DNA from 2 places in the Bacillus sp. ABA4_010 genome. Region 1 is predicted to be linked to the other one. Evidence: a T-box and tRNA genes for the amino acid it is inferred to sense, from the RefSeq annotation. Region 1 holds a T-box; the other holds one or more tRNA genes.

Evidence for each region. A T-box is a leader RNA that pairs with one kind of tRNA and senses whether it is charged. The one in region 1 lies ahead of leuS (leucine--tRNA ligase), so its partner is inferred to be a tRNA-Leu.
Region 2: it has a tRNA-Leu gene. The T-box ahead of leuS (leucine--tRNA ligase) is inferred to sense a tRNA for this amino acid. The anticodon was not compared.

The regions. Positions count from the first base shown of each region.
Region 1 covers NZ_JBSWUN010000003.1:55,782-63,786, reverse strand. Annotated here, with positions in the region: gene leuS (leucine--tRNA ligase) at 1-2,307, opposite strand, end outside; T-box leader at 2,395-2,618, opposite strand; gene ACXAEO_RS01535 (GntP family permease) at 2,722-4,044, opposite strand; gene ACXAEO_RS01530 (MDR family MFS transporter) at 4,255-5,445, opposite strand; gene ACXAEO_RS01525 (glycogen biosynthesis protein GlgD) at 5,685-5,849, opposite strand; gene ACXAEO_RS01520 (YtzC family protein) at 5,866-6,129, opposite strand; gene mnmL (tRNA modification radical SAM protein MnmL/YtqA) at 6,388-7,353, shown strand; gene mnmM (tRNA 5-(aminomethyl)-2-thiouridylate-methyltransferase MnmM) at 7,350-7,925, shown strand.
Region 2 covers NZ_JBSWUN010000002.1:52,760-60,764, reverse strand. Annotated here, with positions in the region: rRNA gene ACXAEO_RS01100 (23S ribosomal RNA) at 1-948, shown strand, start outside; rRNA gene rrf (5S ribosomal RNA) at 1,016-1,131, shown strand; tRNA gene ACXAEO_RS01090 (tRNA-Val) at 1,180-1,255, shown strand; tRNA gene ACXAEO_RS01085 (tRNA-Thr) at 1,262-1,337, shown strand; tRNA gene ACXAEO_RS01080 (tRNA-Lys) at 1,345-1,420, shown strand; tRNA gene ACXAEO_RS01075 (tRNA-Leu) at 1,430-1,511, shown strand; tRNA gene ACXAEO_RS01070 (tRNA-Gly) at 1,520-1,594, shown strand; tRNA gene ACXAEO_RS01065 (tRNA-Leu) at 1,609-1,697, shown strand; tRNA gene ACXAEO_RS01060 (tRNA-Arg) at 1,721-1,797, shown strand; tRNA gene ACXAEO_RS01055 (tRNA-Pro) at 1,815-1,891, shown strand; tRNA gene ACXAEO_RS01050 (tRNA-Ala) at 1,908-1,983, shown strand; rRNA gene ACXAEO_RS01045 (16S ribosomal RNA) at 2,061-3,610, shown strand; rRNA gene ACXAEO_RS01040 (23S ribosomal RNA) at 3,820-6,751, shown strand; rRNA gene rrf (5S ribosomal RNA) at 6,818-6,933, shown strand; gene ACXAEO_RS01030 (sigma factor G inhibitor Gin) at 7,259-7,474, shown strand; gene ACXAEO_RS01025 (aminotransferase class I/II-fold pyridoxal phosphate-dependent enzyme) at 7,544-8,005, shown strand, end outside.

The sequences.
Region 1 (8,005 bases):
CATTTGCTCTTTTGAAGCTTGAGCTGAAATGCTTAATTTCGCACGTACTTTTCCATTCACTTGAACCACGATTTCCACTTCGTCCTCTACAAGCTTCGCTTCATCGTAAGCAGGCCATGCTTCGTAAGAAATGGACTCGCTATGGCCAAGTTTTGACCAAAGTTCTTCCGCAATGTGCGGACAAATTGGGGATAATAGTTTGACAAAACCTTCTACAAACGTTTTTGGCAATACTTCCGCTTTGTATGCATCATTGATGAAGACCATTAATTGTGAAATACCTGTATTAAAACGAAGACCCTCATAATCTTCCGTCACTTTTTTCACTGTTTGGTGATACACACGCTCTAAAGTTGTGTCACTGCTTTCTTGAATCTTGTCGCTCAATGTGCCATCTTCATTGACAAATAAACGCCAAATGCGATCTAAGAAGCGACGAGAACCGTCTAATCCTTTTGTCGACCAAGCAATGGATGCATCAAGAGGGCCCATGAACATTTCATATAAACGGAGTGTATCCGCACCGTGGCTTTCAACAATGTCGTCTGGATTCACAACGTTGCCTTTAGACTTACTCATTTTCTCGTTGTTCTCACCAAGAATCATTCCTTGGTTAAATAATTTTTGGAATGGTTCTTTAGTCGGTACAACTCCAATATCATATAAAAACTTATGCCAGAAACGAGCATACAATAAGTGAAGAACAGCATGTTCTGCTCCACCGATATAAATATCAACAGGCAGCCATTGCTGCAACTTTTCAGGATCCGCAAGTTTTTCATTATTGTGTGGGTCAATGTAGCGCAAGTAGTACCAGCAGCTTCCACCCCATTGCGGCATTGTATTTGTTTCACGGCGTCCTTTTTTACCAGTTACCGGATCCACAACGTTGACCCACTCTTCAAGGTTTGCAAGAGGAGATTCTCCTGTGCCTGACGGACGGATATCATCTGTTACCGGAAGTACTAATGGAAGTTCTTCTTCCGGCACAGCTGTCATTGTACCATCTTCCCAATGAATAACAGGAATCGGCTCACCCCAATAACGCTGACGGCTGAATAACCAATCACGGAGGCGGTATGTGACTTTTTTCTCGCCTGCTTTATTTTCCTCAAGCCATTCCAGCATTTTTGCAATAGCGTCTTCTTTATTTAAGCCGTTTAAGAAATCTGAGTTTACATGCTCACCGTCGCCTGTATAAGCTGCTGTCGAAACGTCGCCGCCCGCCACAACTTCTTTAATTGGCAAATCAAATTTCTTCGCAAATTCGTAATCGCGCTCATCGTGCCCTGGTACTGCCATAATGGCACCAGTTCCGTAGCTTGCCAGTACATAATCCGCAATCCAAATCGGCATTTTTTCGCCGTTTACAGGATTGATGGCATACGCACCTGTGAATACGCCTGTTTTATCTTTTGCCAAATCTGTACGCTCTAGATCACTCTTCGTTTTCACTTGATCTAAGTACGCTTCAACAGCCTCTTTTTGCTCTGGCGTTGTAATTTTCTCTACAAGAGCATGCTCAGGTGCTAATACAGAATACGTTGCCCCAAACAACGTATCGGGACGTGTTGTAAATACTGTGTATGTTTCATCTGTTCCTTCAACCTTAAAGTGCACCTCTGCCCCTTCGGAACGCCCAATCCAGTTACGCTGCATTTCTTTCAAACTTTCAGGCCAATCAAGCTCTTCTAAATCTTCTAGTAAGCGATCAGCGTACGCTGTGATTTTTAATACCCATTGCTTCATTGGACGGCGTTCAACTGGATGACCACCGCGCTCACTTTTGCCATCGATGACTTCTTCGTTTGCCAATACTGTGCCAAGTGCTGGACACCAGTTCACCGCTACCTCATCAACATAAGCAAGACCTTTTTCATATAATTTTAAGAAAATCCATTGTGTCCACTTATAATAACTCGGATCTGTTGTATTCACTTCACGATCCCAATCATAAGAGAAACCTAATGCTTTAATTTGATTACGGAACGTATTGATGTTCTTTTCTGTAAATTCCGCTGGGTCATTCCCTGTATCAAGCGCATATTGCTCAGCAGGTAAACCGAATGCATCCCATCCCATTGGATGTAGAACATTGTATCCTTGCATACGTTTCATACGAGCTAAAATATCCGTCGCCGTGTACCCTTCCGGATGTCCTACATGCAGACCTGCACCTGATGGATACGGAAACATATCTAACGCATAAAACTTTCGTTTCCCTTCATCTTCAGTCGTTTGAAACGTTTTATGATTTTCCCAATATTTTTGCCATTTTTTCTCAATCTCTTGATGAGTAAAAGCCATGAATTGTCCTCCTCGATTCATTTTCACTATAAAGTCATATACTATCATTCTAGACAGTTTGACCAAAATAAAAAACCTCTCATCCCAAAAAGGGACGAGAGGATTCTTTCATCTTCCCGCGGTACCACCCACATTAGCGCTCATAATAAGCACTCGCTCAAAACCTTTAACGCAGGCACTACGGCAAACATTACTTCGTTTCACATTTGCAACTCCAAGGTGAGTTCATGAACGCCCGTTTGTTGACTCGCACCAACCGTCAACTCTCTTAGCTCGCTTCGTTCATTACTAATCCTTTTCAACGTTATTGAATCATTCCTTATCATTCTAAATAATATGACAAAAAACTTCAAGTCGCCGATTCAAATTTTTCCTTCAGCAAAATAATTCGTCTTCACCATATGCTCTACTCCATTAAAGACCGAGGCCGAATGAAAATAGTACAATGGCTAAAATCACTCCCATGAGCGGTACAATGACCGTCATCGCTCCTACCGCTCCGTATGCATCTTGATGCGCTTCGCCACAAATAGCCCGAATCGTTGTGACCACATAGCCATTGTGAGGAAGAGAATCTAAGCACCCAGACGAAATAGAAACCACTCGATGCAGCGCTTCTGGATTCACGCCTAAATCGATATAATGAGGCGCAAGAATTGGTAACGCAATTGCTTGCCCTCCGGATGCTGACCCCGTCAAACCTGCAATGGCACTAACGGCAATCGCTCCTCCGATTAGCGGACTTCCAGGAATGCTCGTCATGGCATCTACTGCCGTTTGAAAAGCAGGCACGCCTTTCGCCACTCCCCCAAATCCAACGACCGCTGCTGTATTCCCAATGGCAATTAATGCACCAAGAGTTCCTTCAGAAACGGCATTCCAATAGTTTCGGAAGTACTTCCAGTTAATAATGGTTGTCGCAAGAACCCCGCCTAACAAGGCGATAATAAGCGCAGATTGTTTTAGGGAATCGTGAAATATAAAAGAAATTACTAAGACGACCAATAAAGGAACTAAGCTTAAAATTGGGTTTGGAAGGCGAGTGTAGTCAACAGCTTGCGGATCTGAATCACGTGCAACAAATCGCTCGCCCTTTTCAATCGCTTTGCCAATCATTCGCTTTAGCCACCAATATCCAAACACCGCCATGAGAACTGCTACAATGACACTGACTTCCCAACCAGCGTAAGGTGTGGTACCTAAATATTCAATAGGAATCCAGTTTTGAATTTCCGGTGAACCTGCAGACGTCATCGTAAACGTAACAGACCCAAAGGCCAAAGCCGCCGGGATAAATCGCCTCGGTAAATCAGCTTGTTTAAACAAACTAACAGCCATCGGATAAACGGAAAAGGCGACGACAAATAAACTTACCCCACCGTATGTTAACACTGCACAAGCCAATACAACCGCAAGTACAGCTCTCTTCATTCCGATTTTATCCACAATCCATTTGGATACAGAGTCAGCCGCACCACTGTCCTCCATTACCTTTCCAAAAATGGCTCCCAGTAAGAACATTAAATACCATGCTGTCACAAAACTTGAAAATCCCCCCATGTAGTTCCCAACAAAATTGGCTTCTCCTTCTCCTACAAGCTGTGGAAATAGCGGCATTCCCCCTAAAACCGCTACGACGAGTGCACATAATGGTCCTGCCACTAACAAATTCATACCTCTCATTGTTAAAATAATAAGCAGCGCAAGACCACCAATCAATCCAATCATACTGACCATTTTTTCTCCCCCTTTGTGTCTACATCAGAGAAAACGCTTTCAATAAAATAGAAAATGGCTCTTTCCTTAACGTTTGTCTCCCCTGTCTATGATTATAGTATTTTATTACATGTCAGTAAATTCTATTTTTTCTAAAAAATACTTTTTTTACTTTGTCACTAAAAGATTTTGCTCCTCGACATGCTTGAATCAAAAAACGCAGTGACTCCTTCACAAAGAAGTTACTGCGTTCAATTGTTTCACTTTATTCAGTTTACGATTATATGCAATCGTCGTCACAAGCGAAAGGACAAGCAAACCAATCAGCACATAAAATAATATATCCATATTGTAATAATCTGCCAATAATCCACCGACTAACGGTCCAAGCATTCTTCCACCTGTCGCTGTACTATTTACGACTCCTTGGTAAAATCCTTCTCTCCCTTTAGGCGCCAGCATACTAGCAATTGTCGGCACTGCCGGCCATACAAACATTTCTCCAATAGTCAAAATAACCATGGCAAACAAAAAGTGGGAAAATTGCTCAGCCCCAGATAAAATGAAAAAGGACACGATAAAAATAGCAATACCCGACATGATTTGTGCCTTTAATGTTTTGGTTACCACTTTAATTAAACCATTGATAGCGGGTTGACCAAAGACAATGAGCAAGCCATTAATGGTCCAAAGAAAACTGTATTGCTTCAACGAAATTCCGAGATCTTGTGTGTATGTAGAAATCGTTGACGCCCATTGAGAGTATGCTAACCAACATAATAAATAACCGACACATAAAATAAGCAAGGCTTCAAATTTCGCCTTGTTTTGGATAGGAGACATTTCGTCCAATACACTCACTTGCTTCGTTTTCTCAGCCGACATGTTCCGGTATGACAAGACCGCAATTAAGAAAAAAATGGCATACATCACCGCATTAGCGATGAATACGTAGGAGAATGAATAAGAAGCAACAAGCCCTCCAAGCGCTGATCCAATCGCCACCCCTGCGTTTTGGGCAACATATAGGGCATTAAACGCTTTTCGTCCTCCTTCAGGCCACACTGTTCCTCCCATTGCATACATTGCAGGAAACACAATTCCGGCACCAAATCCAATAACAATAAGAAGCAAAATATAGAATGGCCATTCATGAAAAAATACTAAAGTGACTAAAGCGGATAGTGTAATCGAAATTCCAACCAAAATCGACTTATACCCACCTATTCGATCAAACAATACACCCCCAAGCAAATTCCCTACAACACTTGCGCCGGCATTGAGCATTAATACAATTCCAGCAACTGATAACGATTTGCCTAAATGGTCATGAATGTAAATCGTATTTAAAGGCCATAAAAAAGAAGCTCCTGTTACGTTAATCAGCATTCCGATTACTAAGAGCCACAGTGCACGAGGCATAAAGCAGGCACCTCCCTTGATATTTGAACTTTATAAGCAGCACTCAAACGTGATATACGACACGCCTATACTTTAAAATCATATATTTCGATTCCCAAAGCAAATTGTATGATGTTCTTCTCTATTTGGCAACTAAAAGGAAAAACTTTATTTTTTCAGACAACAATCTTTTTCCCTGGATGAAACGAAACGTATTTACTCTCTATAAAAGGCAAAAAAGCAGCCTGCTGGCTGCTTTTTTAACGGTCTGGACGCTGTTTCGCACGAATAGGCTGAGCTTTTCGACTGTTTTTCTTTTTTAGCTCTTTGACAGGATCAATATCTCTTCCAAGCTCGATATCGTTGTTGTTTACACCGTCTTTTGTTTTTTGTTCTGGATTATTTTGCTTCGACTTTGTTTTCATAAGTTAACTTCTCCCCTCAATGATCCGTTAATACCATTTCGTTTTGCATCTGCTGTATTTGTAGTCTCATGCGATAGAGCTGTTCTCTTTGCTGCGCATTTGCACTATGAGAAAATTCTTCTAATTCTTTGTACGCATTTTCTAGTTTCTGTTGCGCATTTGTAAATTCTGTATCATTATAATGTTCTTGCTTTTTGCCCTCAGACAGCTGATTTCGGGCATAATCAAGCGAGTCTTCACAATGCTCCAAAAGTTTATCCATAGATTGACGTGTTGTCATATGATTCCCTCCAAATAATTGGTACAAAATCATCCCGCTTTAACGGGAAATAAGCCCCCGTGATGGAAGTTTCCTTGTTAGTTTGTCTCATGCAGACAAAAACATGCTCATCCAGTTTTTCACTTTTTATTTTCGTTTGGATGGATTCGTAATTTTTGATAAAATAATTGGATATTGTATGCTTTGAACCAGTACGAGCAAATAAAGAACATTGACTCAAGGCTTAAAAACAGCCTTACTTTAAAGGAGGATGGCTGCGTGAATCAACGTAATCCATTTCCGTATGCAGCAGATAATAAACGCTATCATACATGGAATTATCATTTACGAAATACATTTGGACATAAAGTATTTAAGGTGGCATTGGATGGGGGATTTGATTGTCCAAACCGTGATGGTACGGTCGCTTACGGAGGCTGCACCTTCTGCAGCGCGGCAGGTTCTGGAGACTTTGCTGGCAATCGTGCAGATGACCTTGTCACACAGTTTCATGCTATTAAAGATAAAATGCACACCAAATGGAAAGACGGGAAATACCTTGCTTATTTCCAAGCGTTCACGAACACGCACGCTCCTGTTGAAGTCCTTCGCGAAAAATATGAAACCGTTCTGAACTTAGATGGGGTCGTCGGCCTTTCCATTGCAACACGTCCCGATTGTCTCCCTGATGATGTCGTTGAATATTTGGCCGAACTTAACGAGAGGACTTATCTATGGGTAGAACTTGGCCTTCAAACGGTCCATGAGCGCACAGCTCTTCTCATTAATCGTGCCCACGATTATGAATGTTATGTAGAAGGAGTTCAAAAACTAAGAAAACACGGCATACGTGTATGCTCCCACTTAATTAACGGCTTGCCACTGGAAACACCTGATATGATGATGGACACCGCAAAAGCCATAGCCGATTTAGATGTCCAAGGAGTAAAGCTACACCTTCTCCATTTATTGAAAGGCACACCAATGGTAAAGCAATATGAAAAAGGGCTGCTTGATTTTCTTTCTTTTGATGATTACGTTCAACTTGTATGCGATCAATTAGAAATTCTACCTCCTGAAATGGTTGTGCATCGTATTACAGGAGATGGACCTATTGATTTAATGATTGGTCCAATGTGGAGCGTGAAAAAGTGGGATGTACTCAATGCCATTGATGCAGAAATGAACAAACGGAACAGTTATCAAGGAAAATATTACAAGAAAAAGGATGTTCAATTTGTATGAAGCTAGAACGTATTTTACCCTTTGCTCGAACACTTTTGAAAAGAGCGGTGAAAGAAGGTGACATCGCCGTTGATGCCACGATGGGCAACGGCCATGACACCGTCTTGTTAGCGAAGTTGGTCGGAGAAAAAGGACATGTATACGCATTTGATATTCAGTCACAAGCACTCATGAAAACAAAAGAACAACTGCAGCAGCAACAATTGGAACATCGCGTCACATTGTTCCATAAAAGCCACAGTGCCCTAAACGAGATGCTGCCAGCCGCTACCCCTCCGTTAACTGGGGCCATCTTTAATTTAGGATATTTGCCAGGTGGGGATAAAAGCATCGTGACAACAGCTGAATCGACCATTTCAGCTATTGAACAATTGCTGGAACGGATGGAGCCAGAAGGCATTATTGTGTTAGTCATTTATCACGGACACCCAGAAGGTGCATTAGAACGAGACGCTTTATTGGAATATGTAACAGGGCTTGATCAACAAAAGGCACACGTTTTGCAATATCAATTTATGAATCAACAAAACAATCCGCCCTTTATTATCGCCATTGAGAAACGAATGGTATAAGCTTCGTTCCCTTATGAAGAACCCGTCACTCCAATCCTATGAAAAGGAGGATTCAGTGACGGGTTCTTTCTGCAACAATC
Region 2 (8,005 bases), on a different contig from region 1:
AGTTCCGACCCGCACGAAAGGTGTAACGATCTGGGCACTGTCTCAACGAGAGACTCGGTGAAATTATAGTACCTGTGAAGATGCAGGTTACCCGCGACAGGACGGAAAGACCCCGTGGAGCTTTACTGTAGCCTGATATTGCATTTTGGTACAGCTTGTACAGGATAGGTAGGAGCCTTGGAAGCCGGAGCGCCAGCTTCGGTGGAGGCATCGGTGGGATACTACCCTGGCTGTATTGAAATTCTAACCCGCACCCCTCATCGGGGTGGGAGACAGTGTCAGGTGGGCAGTTTGACTGGGGCGGTCGCCTCCTAAAATGTAACGGAGGCGCCCAAAGGTTCCCTCAGAATGGTTGGAAATCATTCGTAGAGTGTAAAGGCACAAGGGAGCTTGACTGCGAGACCTACAAGTCGAGCAGGGACGAAAGTCGGGCTTAGTGATCCGGTGGTTCCGCATGGAAGGGCCATCGCTCAACGGATAAAAGCTACCCCGGGGATAACAGGCTTATCTCCCCCAAGAGTCCACATCGACGGGGAGGTTTGGCACCTCGATGTCGGCTCATCGCATCCTGGGGCTGTAGTCGGTCCCAAGGGTTGGGCTGTTCGCCCATTAAAGCGGTACGCGAGCTGGGTTCAGAACGTCGTGAGACAGTTCGGTCCCTATCCGTCGCGGGCGCAGGAAATTTGAGAGGAGCTGTCCTTAGTACGAGAGGACCGGGATGGACGCACCGCTGGTGTACCAGTTGTCTTGCCAAAGGCATCGCTGGGTAGCTATGTGCGGACGGGATAAGTGCTGAAAGCATCTAAGCATGAAGCCCCCCTCAAGATGAGATTTCCCATAGCGTCAAGCTAGTAAGATCCCTGAAAGATGATCAGGTTGATAGGTCAGAGGTGGAAGCACGGCGACGTGTGGAGCTGACTGATACTAATCGATCGAGGACTTAACCAAATTTTAAAGCACAACGTGCTTTTCTCAGCTGCAGTTATCTAGTTTTGAAGGAATAACCTTCATATTGTCTGGTGATGATGGCGAAGAGGTCACACCCGTTCCCATGCCGAACACGGAAGTTAAGCTCTTCAGCGCCGATGGTAGTTGGGGGTCTCCCCCTGTGAGAGTAGGACATTGCCAGACAGTATTTATAAAATAAATTATTTATAAAATAAATATTGATAAAATATCGGAGGATTAGCTCAGCTGGGAGAGCACCTGCCTTACAAGCAGGGGGTCGGCGGTTCGATCCCGTCATCCTCCACCATTCTTAGCCGGTGTAGCTCAATTGGTAGAGCAACTGACTTGTAATCAGTAGGTTGGGGGTTCAAGTCCTCTCGCCGGCACCATTTATCCGAGCCATTAGCTCAGTCGGTAGAGCATCTGACTTTTAATCAGAGGGTCGAAGGTTCGAGTCCTTCATGGCTCACCATTTCAATATGCGGGTGTGGCGGAATTGGCAGACGCACCAGACTTAGGATCTGGCGCCGCAAGGCGTGGGGGTTCAAGTCCCTCCACCCGCACTTTCTACGCGGAAGTAGTTCAGTGGTAGAACACCACCTTGCCAAGGTGGGGGTCGCGGGTTCGAATCCCGTCTTCCGCTCCATACAATATTATAGTGCCGGGGTGGCGGAACTGGCAGACGCACAGGACTTAAAATCCTGCGGTAGGTGACTACCGTACCGGTTCGATTCCGGTCCTCGGCACCACTATAACAATACATGATAAATATGCGCCCGTAGCTCAATTGGATAGAGCGTCTGACTACGGATCAGAAGGTTATGGGTTCGACTCCTGTCGGGCGCGCCATATTATAATAAAGATAACGGGGAGTAGCTCAGCTTGGTAGAGCACTTGGTTTGGGACCAAGGGGTCGCAGGTTCGAATCCTGTCTTCCCGACCATGTAATCTTTAAAAATGGGGCCTTAGCTCAGCTGGGAGAGCGCCTGCCTTGCACGCAGGAGGTCAGCGGTTCGATCCCGCTAGGCTCCACCATATAATGAACTTTGAAAACTGAACAAAACAACAAAACGTCAACGTTTAATTTTTATTTTATGAGCAAGTCAAACATTTCTTCGGAGAGTTTGATCCTGGCTCAGGACGAACGCTGGCGGCGTGCCTAATACATGCAAGTCGAGCGGACAGATGGGAGCTTGCTCCCTGAAGTCAGCGGCGGACGGGTGAGTAACACGTGGGCAACCTGCCTGTAAGACTGGGATAACTTCGGGAAACCGGAGCTAATACCGGATAACACCGAGGACCACATGGTCCTTGGTTGAAAGATGGTTTCGGCTATCACTTACAGATGGGCCCGCGGCGCATTAGCTAGTTGGTGAGGTAACGGCTCACCAAGGCGACGATGCGTAGCCGACCTGAGAGGGTGATCGGCCACACTGGGACTGAGACACGGCCCAGACTCCTACGGGAGGCAGCAGTAGGGAATCTTCCGCAATGGACGAAAGTCTGACGGAGCAACGCCGCGTGAGCGATGAAGGCCTTCGGGTCGTAAAGCTCTGTTGTTAGGGAAGAACAAGTACCAGAGTAACTGCTGGTACCTTGACGGTACCTAACCAGAAAGCCACGGCTAACTACGTGCCAGCAGCCGCGGTAATACGTAGGTGGCAAGCGTTGTCCGGAATTATTGGGCGTAAAGCGCGCGCAGGCGGTTCCTTAAGTCTGATGTGAAAGCCCACGGCTCAACCGTGGAGGGTCATTGGAAACTGGGGAACTTGAGTGCAGAAGAGGAAAGCGGAATTCCACGTGTAGCGGTGAAATGCGTAGAGATGTGGAGGAACACCAGTGGCGAAGGCGGCTTTCTGGTCTGTAACTGACGCTGAGGCGCGAAAGCGTGGGGAGCAAACAGGATTAGATACCCTGGTAGTCCACGCCGTAAACGATGAGTGCTAAGTGTTAGGGGGTTTCCGCCCCTTAGTGCTGCAGCTAACGCATTAAGCACTCCGCCTGGGGAGTACGGCCGCAAGGCTGAAACTCAAAGGAATTGACGGGGGCCCGCACAAGCGGTGGAGCATGTGGTTTAATTCGAAGCAACGCGAAGAACCTTACCAGGTCTTGACATCCTCTGACAACTCTAGAGATAGAGCGTTCCCCTTCGGGGGACAGAGTGACAGGTGGTGCATGGTTGTCGTCAGCTCGTGTCGTGAGATGTTGGGTTAAGTCCCGCAACGAGCGCAACCCTTGATCTTAGTTGCCAGCATTCAGTTGGGCACTCTAAGGTGACTGCCGGTGACAAACCGGAGGAAGGTGGGGATGACGTCAAATCATCATGCCCCTTATGACCTGGGCTACACACGTGCTACAATGGACGGTACAAAGAGTCGCGAGACCGCGAGGTGGAGCTAATCTCATAAAACCGTTCTCAGTTCGGATTGCAGGCTGCAACTCGCCTGCATGAAGCCGGAATCGCTAGTAATCGCGGATCAGCATGCCGCGGTGAATACGTTCCCGGGCCTTGTACACACCGCCCGTCACACCACGAGAGTTTGCAACACCCGAAGTCGGTGAGGTAACCGTAAGGAGCCAGCCGCCTAAGGTGGGGTAGATGATTGGGGTGAAGTCGTAACAAGGTAGCCGTATCGGAAGGTGCGGCTGGATCACCTCCTTTCTAAGGATTACTAAGAAAAGCGAAGGCGTATGCCGTAGCTAGACAGTAAGAATCGTTGACGAAAACGTTTTGTTCAGTTTTGAAGGTTCATCCTTCAATATCAAATGCACCAAGTGGTGCATGGTTGTTCTTTGAAAACTAGATAACAGTAATAGCTGAGGAAAGTGAAAGCTTTTCTAATGTAAGAAACATGTAGCCGTAAGGCGAATGGTTAAGTTAGAAAGGGCGCACGGTGGATGCCTTGGCACTAGGAGCCGATGAAGGACGGGACTAACACCGATATGCTTCGGGGAGCTGTAAGTGAGCTTTGATCCGGAGATTTCCGAATGGGGAAACCCACTGTTCGTAATGGAACAGTATCTTTACCTGAATACATAGGGTATGGAAGGCAGACCCGGGGAACTGAAACATCTAAGTACCCGGAGGAAGAGAAAGCAATTGCGATTTCCTGAGTAGCGGCGAGCGAAACGGAATTAGCCCAAACCAAGAGGCTTGCCTCTTGGGGTTGTAGGACACTCTATACGGAGTTACAAAGGAACGAAGTAGATGAAGAGGCCTGGAAAGGCCCGTCGAAGAAGGTAACAACCCTGTAGTTGAAACTTCGTTCCCTCTTGAGTGGATCCTGAGTACGGCGGGACACGAGAAATCCCGTCGGAAGCTGGGAGGACCATCTCCCAAGGCTAAATACTCCCTAGTGACCGATAGTGAACCAGTACCGTGAGGGAAAGGTGAAAAGCACCCCGGAAGGGGAGTGAAAGAGATCCTGAAACCGTGTGCCTACAAGTAGTCAGAGCCCGTTAACGGGTGATGGCGTGCCTTTTGTAGAATGAACCGGCGAGTTACGATCCCATGCAAGGTTAAGTTGAAGAGACGGAGCCGCAGCGAAAGCGAGTCTGAATAGGGCGAATGAGTATGTGGTCGTAGACCCGAAACCAGGTGATCTACCCATGTCCAGGGTGAAGTTCAGGTAACACTGAATGGAGGCCCGAACCCACGCACGTTGAAAAGTGCGGGGATGAGGTGTGGGTAGCGGAGAAATTCCAATCGAACCTGGAGATAGCTGGTTCTCTCCGAAATAGCTTTAGGGCTAGCCTCAAGATAAGAGTCTCGGAGGTAGAGCACTGATTGGACTAGGGGCCCCCAACGGGTTACCGAATTCAGTCAAACTCCGAATGCCGAAGACTTATTCTTGGGAGTCAGACTGCGAGTGATAAGATCCGTAGTCAAGAGGGAAACAGCCCAGACCACCAGCTAAGGTCCCAAAGTATACGTTAAGTGGAAAAGGATGTGGAGTTGCTTAGACAACCAGGATGTTGGCTTAGAAGCAGCCACCATTTAAAGAGTGCGTAATAGCTCACTGGTCGAGTGACTCTGCGCCGAAAATGTACCGGGGCTAAACGTATCACCGAAGCTGTGGATGGACATCTACGATGTCCGTGGTAGGAGAGCGTTCTAAGGGCGGTGAAGTCAGACCGGAAGGACTGGTGGAGCGCTTAGAAGTGAGAATGCCGGTATGAGTAGCGAAAGATGGGTGAGAATCCCATCCACCGTATGCCTAAGGTTTCCTGAGGAAGGCTCGTCCGCTCAGGGTTAGTCGGGACCTAAGCCGAGGCCGAAAGGCGTAGGCGATGGATAACAGGTTGATATTCCTGTACTACCTCCCCACCGTTTGAGCAATGGGGGGACGCAGAAGGATAGGGTAAGCGCGCTGTTGGATATGCGCGTCCAAGCAGTAAGGCTGAGAAGTAGGCAAATCCGCTTCTCGTAAGGTTGAGCTGTGATGGCGAGGGAAATAAAGTACCGAAGTTCCTGATTTCACGCTGCCAAGAAAAGCCTCTAGCGAGGTGGGAGGTACCCGTACCGCAAACCGACACAGGTAGGCGAGGAGAGAATCCTAAGGTGTTCGAGAGAACTCTCGTTAAGGAACTCGGCAAAATGACCCCGTAACTTCGGGAGAAGGGGTGCTCTGATAGGGTGCAAGCCCGAGAGAGCCGCAGTGAATAGGCCCAGGCGACTGTTTAGCAAAAACACAGGTCTCTGCGAAGCCGTAAGGCGAAGTATAGGGGCTGACACCTGCCCGGTGCTGGAAGGTTAAGGGGAGAGGTTAGCGCAAGCGAAGCTTTGAACCGAAGCCCCAGTAAACGGCGGCCGTAACTATAACGGTCCTAAGGTAGCGAAATTCCTTGTCGGGTAAGTTCCGACCCGCACGAAAGGTGTAACGATCTGGGCACTGTCTCAACGAGAGACTCGGTGAAATTATAGTACCTGTGAAGATGCAGGTTACCCGCGACAGGACGGAAAGACCCCGTGGAGCTTTACTGTAGCCTGATATTGCATTTTGGTACAGCTTGTACAGGATAGGTAGGAGCCTTGGAAGCCGGAGCGCCAGCTTCGGTGGAGGCATCGGTGGGATACTACCCTGGCTGTATTGAAATTCTAACCCGCACCCCTCATCGGGGTGGGAGACAGTGTCAGGTGGGCAGTTTGACTGGGGCGGTCGCCTCCTAAAATGTAACGGAGGCGCCCAAAGGTTCCCTCAGAATGGTTGGAAATCATTCGTAGAGTGTAAAGGCACAAGGGAGCTTGACTGCGAGACCTACAAGTCGAGCAGGGACGAAAGTCGGGCTTAGTGATCCGGTGGTTCCGCATGGAAGGGCCATCGCTCAACGGATAAAAGCTACCCCGGGGATAACAGGCTTATCTCCCCCAAGAGTCCACATCGACGGGGAGGTTTGGCACCTCGATGTCGGCTCATCGCATCCTGGGGCTGTAGTCGGTCCCAAGGGTTGGGCTGTTCGCCCATTAAAGCGGTACGCGAGCTGGGTTCAGAACGTCGTGAGACAGTTCGGTCCCTATCCGTCGCGGGCGCAGGAAATTTGAGAGGAGCTGTCCTTAGTACGAGAGGACCGGGATGGACGCACCGCTGGTGTACCAGTTGTCTTGCCAAAGGCATCGCTGGGTAGCTATGTGCGGACGGGATAAGTGCTGAAAGCATCTAAGCATGAAGCCCCCCTCAAGATGAGATTTCCCATAGCGTCAAGCTAGTAAGATCCCTGAAAGATGATCAGGTTGATAGGTCAGAGGTGGAAGCACGGCGACGTGTGGAGCTGACTGATACTAATCGATCGAGGACTTAACCAATTTTAAAGCACAACGTGCTTTTCTCAGCTGCAGTTATCTAGTTTTGAAGGAATAACCTTCATATTGTCTGGTGATGATGGCGAAGAGGTCACACCCGTTCCCATGCCGAACACGGAAGTTAAGCTCTTCAGCGCCGATGGTAGTTGGGGGTCTCCCCCTGTGAGAGTAGGACATTGCCAGGCAACACGAAAGGCTAGTCAATTGACTAGCCTTCAGGCTGTCGACAAAGTCGATAGCCGTTTTTTATAAATACTAACTCATCAATATATAGTGTTGCTTCTTTGAAAGAACAACCAAATATACAACTAAAAAAGAAACAAAACCCCTTTTTCTCCAGATATTTTTTTGAAAAAGGAGTTTGTCTACACTCTGAGGCTAGTCAATTGACTAGCCTTTTTTGGTATATAAATAATAAAATTTTTTGTTTTTATTAACAGGACATCATATGGAAGAGTAAGATGTATTATTAATGTTTTTGAGTATGAAATGTTTTATTATAGAGAATAAATGAGTAATGGAGGTGGAGAAATGAATCAATACCCATTTACTTACTCAGTTGACTCCTTAAACACTTGTCTAATATGTGATGAGCGGAAAGAGCATGGAGTGCATATTCATAAAAATTTCATATGTGTACACTGTGAAAAAGAGATCGTTGATGTAACAAGCCATGAGGATTTATACGTATATTTTGTTCGAAAATTAAAGGAATTGTCTTTTTAAAGAGCCTCGGTAGGAGGCTTTTTATTGTTATAATAAATATTAATACTTGTTAAAAAAGGAAGGCATACGATGGATCAATCTCAAACTCCTTTGTTTACAAAACTTAAGGAACACTTTGTAAAGCACCCCCTCTCTTTTCATGTACCAGGACATAAAAACGGAGTCGTATTTCCTGAAACGGGGATTTCGTGGTTTTCTTCCATTTTAAATATAGATATGACGGAATTGAGTGGTTTAGATGATTTACATGATCCAAGTGGGGTCATCGCTCAATCAGAAGATTTGGCTGCGACGCTGTATGGAGTGGATAAAACGTATTTTTTGATTAATGGGTCAACGGTAGGGAACTTAGCAGCTATCCTGTCTGTTGTGTCTTCTTATGATACGGTTATTGTCCAGCGTGACTGCCACAAATCTGTATTGAATGCTTTAAAGATGGCGAATGCCCATCCTGTATTTATTGCTCCAGAATATGATGAGAAAGCAAACGTTTGTACAGGAGTAAGTGAAGAAGCTATCATGCAAGCGATT